3 regions of the Metabacillus sp. YM-086 genome follow, and region 3 is predicted to be linked to each of the others. Evidence: riboswitches for the same ligand, from Rfam matches in the RefSeq annotation. Region 3 holds a riboswitch; each other region holds the start of a gene.

Region 1 (2,274 bases), on a different contig from region 3:
ACGATATGTTCCGGTGTTGGTTGATCAGGGTTACCCTGACCTAAATTAATAACATCATGTCCCTGCTCTACAATTGTATTTACTTTTGCAACAAGACTGGCAAAAAATTGCTTGGGTAATGTATTTAATAAATGGGATTGCTCAAAAACTTTCATTTTCTACACCTACTCAAAAAATTCTTGAAATTCTAGTCACAAATCATATATTGTTAGAAGCAACTTGTAAAGTAAAAATTTATAAATGAAGGTGTGACTGAAAAAATGAAACCTATCATTGCATGTATTCAACTTGATATTAAATTTGGTGATCCTGATTTTAATTATGAGCAAGTAGAAGAAAAAGTGGCATTAGCAGTCGAACAAGAGAAACCGAACATCATTGTCCTTCCTGAGCTTTGGACAACTGGCTATGATTTAACTCGCCTTGATGAAATAGCTGATCATGATGGCGAGAGAACAAAAACATTCCTAAGTAACTTAGCAAAAAAGTATAATGTTCACTTTGTTGGTGGCTCTATTGCAAAAAAAAGCAAAGATAGCGTGACAAATACGATGTATATTGTGGACAATAACGGAGAGTTTATCCATGAATATAGCAAGCTTCACTTATTTAAACTCATGGATGAACATCATTTTTTAGTTTCGGGAACTGAAAAAGGGTTATTTGAAATAGGTGGACTGAAAAGTGCAGGAGTCATTTGCTACGATATCCGTTTCCCGGAATGGATACGCGCTCATACAACAAAAGGTGCAGAAGTATTATTTGTTGTTGCTGAGTGGCCTATGCCAAGACTTCATCATTGGAAAACACTACTGCTAAGCAGAGCCATTGAAAATCAATGTTATGTTGTTGCATGTAACCGTGCTGGGTCTGATCCAAATAATGAATTTGCAGGACATTCTCTCATCATTGATCCATGGGGAGAGATAGTAGCTGAAGCTAACGAAAAAGCCGGAATGATCTCAGCCGAAATAGACGCTGAAGTTGTCAAAAAGGTACGCAGTCAAATCCCAATCTTTGATGACCGCCTACCACAATTTTATCAATAAGAAACTTCACAAATATTTAGGCAATTCCCAATAATATATTGACAAAGATAAAGTAACATTGGTAATATCCTAATCAAGCGATATATTTTTCTAGAAAAGCATTAATTTTTCGAATACTTAATATGCTAAACATATACTTATGTTTTAAATAAAAAATCTCTTATCAAGAGTTGGCAGAGGGACTTGGCCCAATGACGCCGCAGCAACCGACCATATTTCATCTTAAAATGAAATAATACCTGGGACTTCCAGTTGGGCACGGTGCTAATTCCATCAGAAAGAAAATCTTTCTGAAAGATGAGAGGTGCGAAGCAATGACTTCAAGCCTCTTTCAATCTGGAAAGAGGCTTTTCTTTTTAGAAAAGCCTCCAAAAACAAAAAATTGGAGGATAAATAAATGTGTGCACATAAAAAATCACCTATTTACGAACCACTAACTGAAAATGGAGCAATTGCCTTAGCAAAGAAATTACAGCTGCTTTCTGAAAATAGTCAACTAACATGCAATGAAATTGGCGATGGAAATTTAAACTTAGTTTTCAGGGTGAAAGATCCAGAAAATGGAGAAAGCATCATTATTAAACAAGCATTACCATATGCGAAGGTAGTTGGTGAAAGCTGGCCGCTAACTCTTGATCGTTCCAGAATCGAAACAAATGCACTTCTTAAGCAAGCGGAATTTGTTCCACAATATGTACCAAAAGTTTTTTATTCAGACGAATCATTAGCAATAACAATCATGGAAGATCTATCACATCTTGAAATTGCTAGAGCAGCCTTTATTAGTGGAAAAGATTTACCACTATTATCTCAACATGTTGGAGAATTCCTTGCTAAAACATTGTTTTATACATCTGATTATGGAATGGATCAACATTATAAAAAATCATTGGTTCAACAATTCATCAACCCTGATCTTTGTAAAATAACTGAAGACCTTATTTTTACTGATCCCTTCTTCGATCATGAAACAAACGATTACGAGCCAGAACTTCAAGATGATGTAGAACAAATTTGGCAGGACAATGAATTAAAGGTTGAGGTTGCTAAACTTAAACAGATCTTTCTAACAAAAGCTGAAGCACTATTACACGGTGACCTGCATACTGGAAGTATTTTTGCAGATGAACAAGAAACAAAAATCATTGATCCTGAATTTGCTTACTTCGGTCCTATCGGCTTTGATGTTGGTCAAGTATTTGCGAATTTACTTTTTAATGCATTA
Region 2 (2,274 bases), on a different contig from region 3:
GATATCGAGGCAGTTGCTGAAATTGCTCATGAAGCTGGAATTCCATTGATTGTGGATAACACATTTGCCACACCGTATCTATGCAGACCTATCGATCATGGTGCCGACATTGTTGTTCATTCTGCAACAAAATGGTTGCTTGGGAATGGTACAACTCTTGGTGGAGTCATTGTAGATGGAGGTAAATTTGACTGGAATAGTCCAAAATTCCCTGGGTTTACAACTCCTGATCCTAGCTATCATGATTTAGTTTATGCTGAAGCATTAGGAGAACAAGCGTATATTATTAAAGCGAGAGTTCAGTTATTAAGAGATTTAGGCCCAGCGATTAGCCCATACAATGCCTTTCAATTTAATCTTGGTCTAGAAACCCTTCATGTCCGTATGAAGGAACATGTATCAAATGCAAGGAAAATGGTGCAATATTTAGAAAGTCACCCAGCTGTTGAGTGGGTTCTATACCCTGAAAATAGCCAACACCCTGCGAAGGACTTAGCTGCTAAATACTTACCTAAGGGTGCTGGTTCTGTAGTAGTATTCGGTATCAAGGGCGGAAGAGAGGCTGGTGCAGCTCTTATTAACAACGTTGAACTTTGGTCACATGTAGCAAATGTTGGAGATGCGAAAAGCTTAATCATTCATCCTGCGAGTACAACTCATCAACAACTAGGCGTTGAAGATTTAAAGAAATCTGGTGTAACAGAAGATTTGATCCGCTTATCAGTAGGAATTGAACATATAGAGGATTTAATAGAAGATTTAGATCAAGCTATTTTTGAAGCAACAGGTGTAAAAGGAATGGAGAAAGTAAATTCTTAATTAATGAAATATTCTAATAATATTATTTATTGTATAATATTGAAAGGGGTTGCAGATAAATGCAACCCTTTTCATATTTGAAATGTAAAATCACAGTGAAAAAAGTAAGCTATTTTAAGAAAATAAATAATTGACATTGATTTTCAACACATGATACAATCACAATCGTACTTAAAAAGACAATCAAATATTTAACTCTTATCAAGAGAGGTGGAGGGAAGTGCCCGATGAAGCCCGGCAACCATCAGTTCATTCTGAAATGGTGCCAATTCACACAAAGCAGATGCTTTGAGAGATGAGAGAAAGGTATTCAAGCGCCTTTCTGCTCATTTTGCAGGAAGGTTTTTTATATGTAAAAAAATGAACGGTAGAAAATAGTAAAGGAATAAAGGAAGAAGGTGACAAAATGATAACATTATCAAATGTTAATAAAGTTTATAAAACAAAGAGCGGCTCTGTTCAAGCTGTTAACAATGTAAACCTTGAAATTAAAAAAGGTGAAATATTCGGAGTTATAGGATATAGTGGAGCCGGAAAAAGTTCATTGATCCGTTTGTTAAATGGACTAGAAAAACCAACTAGTGGGGAAGTCGTTGTGGCAGGTAGTCAGATTGGCTCAATTTCTGGTACAAAGTTGCGTAAAGCACGCTTAGAAATAAGCATGATCTTTCAACACTTTAACTTATTGTGGTCAAGAACAGTGAGAGAGAATATTGCATTTCCTTTAGAAATTGCAGGAGTAAGTAAAGCGAAACGACTTAAACGTGTTGATGAGCTTATTAAGCTGGTTGGACTGGAAGGAAGAGAGAATGCATACCCTTCTCAACTTAGTGGTGGTCAAAAACAACGTGTTGGGATTGCCAGAGCGTTAGCGAATAATCCCAAGGTTTTATTATGTGATGAAGCTACATCAGCACTTGATCCCCAAACAACAGATTCAATTCTAGACCTGCTTGTTGATATTAATAAACGACTAGGCTTAACAATCGTATTAATTACACATGAAATGCATGTCATTCGTAAAATTTGTCATCGAGTAGCTGTTATGGAAAATGGTGAAGTGGTTGAACAAGGAAATGTATTGGATGTTTTCAGAAACCCTCAGAAACCTATAACAAAAACGTTCGTTAAACAAATCTCAGAGCCGGATGATACGAAGGAAGCAATTGACCTACTACTAGAAAATTATCGTTCTGGAAAAGTACTTCAGCTAACATTTGTTGGTGAAGGTACAGAAAGACCATTGATTAGCAATATTATTAGGAAATTTAATATTGAAGTGAATATTGTACAAGGTAAAATTTCACAAACGCAAAATGGCTCTTATGGTTCATTATTTTTGCATATAGATGGAGATCTTGATGAAATTAACCGTGCAGTTGCTTATATTGGAGAACAACAAGTAGAAGTGGAGGTGCTGGCGAATGCTTAATCAGTTTCTTCCAAATGTAAAAT
Region 3 (2,274 bases):
TTTCAGTTATGATTTTAACGAAAGATTTATGATCTGTTTCAATTTGCTGAACAGGAGTATTTGTCTCAAGCTGTGCTCCATGATGAATAGCGATTTCTTTGTAGGCTTGAATAGCATTTTCACTATAAATGAACCCTGATTCTGCTTCAAAGCATCCAATAAAATGTTCTGGAACAGAAAATCCCGGCCACCTTCTCTTCACCTCATTGCTAGTAAGTACCTCTAATGGCAATTCATATTTATTTGCAGCAGCAATTGTTTCCTGTAGAAATGCAGAGTCTTTTGGTCCGAGTCCTATAACACCTGTTTTCTCAAAGATCTTATAGCCAGTTTGTGCTTCTAAATCCTCCCATAATTGTTGAGCACGTTTAACTAAGCTTACATACTGTCTGCCTTCACCATAGGCATGCCGAATCATTCGAGTATCTCCATGGTGGCTTCCACGATTATGCGGCGGGTCAAAGGCATCAATTAACACAGTCTTTACTTGCTGTTGTGCTAAAAAGGCACCAGCTGCCATTCCCATCGTTCCTGCACCGATGATTGCTACGTCAAAAATGTGTTTCTTTTCCAAGCTATGTGCCTCCTATCTCTTTCATCAGTTGTAATGTTACAATGTTTAAAATAATAAAATTTAATAGATTCCTGGACTTTTAAATGGTTAAATTTATAGGAATTCTGCTAAAAATGGGATATTAATAAAAAATTGTTTGACAATAGTCTTAATATTAAATAATATCATACTATACTAAAAACTGAATATCTTATCACGAGAGACTGAGGGACAGGCCCGACGACGTCCAGCAACCATCATTTATGAAAGGTGCTAATTCCTGCAGAGTGTTTCATTCTGAGAGATAAGGTTTAGATAGAAAAAGCCTCTTTCTGATTGAAGGAGGCTTTTTTGTTTGATAAAAGAACCGAGAAGACTAAATTGCTGTATATAATAATTCGAAATTTACATAAAATTTAAAATAATCATTGCAATACCAATTCTATTCGTTATAATAGCACTATTATTCCTATGAATTTAGTGAGAATTAATATTTACATCATAATGAAAAAAGGAGTCAATGAAATGAAAAGAAAATCTCGATTACTTGTACCGATGATTGCACTATTAGGCTTAGCTGGAATAGTAAGTGGTTGTTCATCAAAAGAAACTGCAAAAGAAGAAACAGGTGATAAAGTCATTTTAGTTGGAACACAAAATGATTATCCACCTTTTGCTTTTGCTGATGAGAACAATGAACTTACTGGATATGATATTGACGTAGTGAAGGAAATTGATAAAAAGCTAGATGGTTATACGTTTGAATTTGTTGCTACACCTTGGGATAGTATGTTTCTTGCATTAGAATCAAATAAAATTCAAGCAGTTGCAGATCAAATAGCAAAAACACCAGAACGTGAAGAGAAATACTTATTTACAGATGAATCTTATTTTGCTGCAGAAACCGTCATTGTTGTGAAATCTGGTCGAACAGATATTAAGTCAATAGAAGATTTAGAGGGTAAAAAGGTCGGAGCGTTGGCTGGCGATTCTTATACGCTTTTGCTAGAAGAACATAATAAGAAAGCTGAAAATGACATTATTCTAAAATATAGCGAAAGTGGTACTCCTTCAGAGATTTTACAAGATGTACAAAATGGACGCATTGATGCCTATGTTAATGATCCAATCATGATTAATACGGTTTTGGAAAAATATGATCTTGATGTAGAGATTGTTGGACAGCCTATCGTTCAAGATGATATGGGAATTGTATTTAAAGATGAGAAGCAGGGTGAGGAATTAAAAGCACTGGTCGATCCTGTTATTAAGCAACTGAAAGAAGATGGAACGTTAGCTGAACTTTCGAAAAAGTGGACTGGTGGAGAATATATCCCTGAATAAGGTTGAAGAAGGGAATTCAAAATGGAAAATTTATTAGATATTGGTTTTTTAATAGAAAGCTTTCCTGCTATTGTTGCAAGGTTACCAATTACAATTGGCATTGCGGTAGGCTCATTAATTATAAGTTTATTTATTGGACTTGCCACAGCACTTATAAAAATCTATCAAGTTCCAGTATTAAAGGCAATTTCTTCTTTTTACGTTTCTTTTATTAGAGGTACACCATTGTTGGTGCAGATTTATCTTGTTTTTTATGGTATACCAAAAGTAATTTATTTAATTCAAACGGAATACGGTTTGCTTCAAAATTTTGATGTGAACATTATTGCTCCAGAGATTTATGCATTATTAGCCTTTTCAATTAATTTGGGTGCGTA

The links. A riboswitch is a leader RNA that binds a small molecule or an ion and turns the genes downstream of it on or off. The one in region 3 is predicted to bind S-adenosylmethionine.
Region 1: it holds a riboswitch for S-adenosylmethionine, as region 3 does, so the genes downstream of both, mtnK (S-methyl-5-thioribose kinase) here and ACEWK1_RS14695 (transporter substrate-binding domain-containing protein) in region 3, are expected to answer to the same signal.
Region 2: it holds a riboswitch for S-adenosylmethionine, as region 3 does, so the genes downstream of both, ACEWK1_RS17390 (methionine ABC transporter ATP-binding protein) here and ACEWK1_RS14695 (transporter substrate-binding domain-containing protein) in region 3, are expected to answer to the same signal.

What each region holds. Positions count from the first base shown of each region.
Region 1 is NZ_JBLUOI010000002.1:50,118-52,391, reverse strand. It holds gene ACEWK1_RS01155 (pyridoxal phosphate-dependent aminotransferase) at 1-155, opposite strand, end outside; gene ACEWK1_RS01150 (carbon-nitrogen family hydrolase) at 261-1,049, shown strand; SAM riboswitch class I at 1,207-1,353, shown strand; gene mtnK (S-methyl-5-thioribose kinase) at 1,447-2,274, shown strand, end outside.
Region 2 is NZ_JBLUOI010000043.1:34,650-36,923, reverse strand. It holds gene ACEWK1_RS17395 (O-acetylhomoserine aminocarboxypropyltransferase/cysteine synthase family protein) at 1-819, shown strand, start outside; SAM riboswitch class I at 1,015-1,121, shown strand; gene ACEWK1_RS17390 (methionine ABC transporter ATP-binding protein) at 1,226-2,251, shown strand; gene ACEWK1_RS17385 (methionine ABC transporter permease) at 2,244-2,274, shown strand, end outside.
Region 3 is NZ_JBLUOI010000032.1:14,670-16,943, reverse strand. It holds gene solA (N-methyl-L-tryptophan oxidase) at 1-574, opposite strand, end outside; SAM riboswitch class I at 762-864, shown strand; gene ACEWK1_RS14695 (transporter substrate-binding domain-containing protein) at 1,079-1,897, shown strand; gene ACEWK1_RS14690 (amino acid ABC transporter permease) at 1,919-2,274, shown strand, end outside.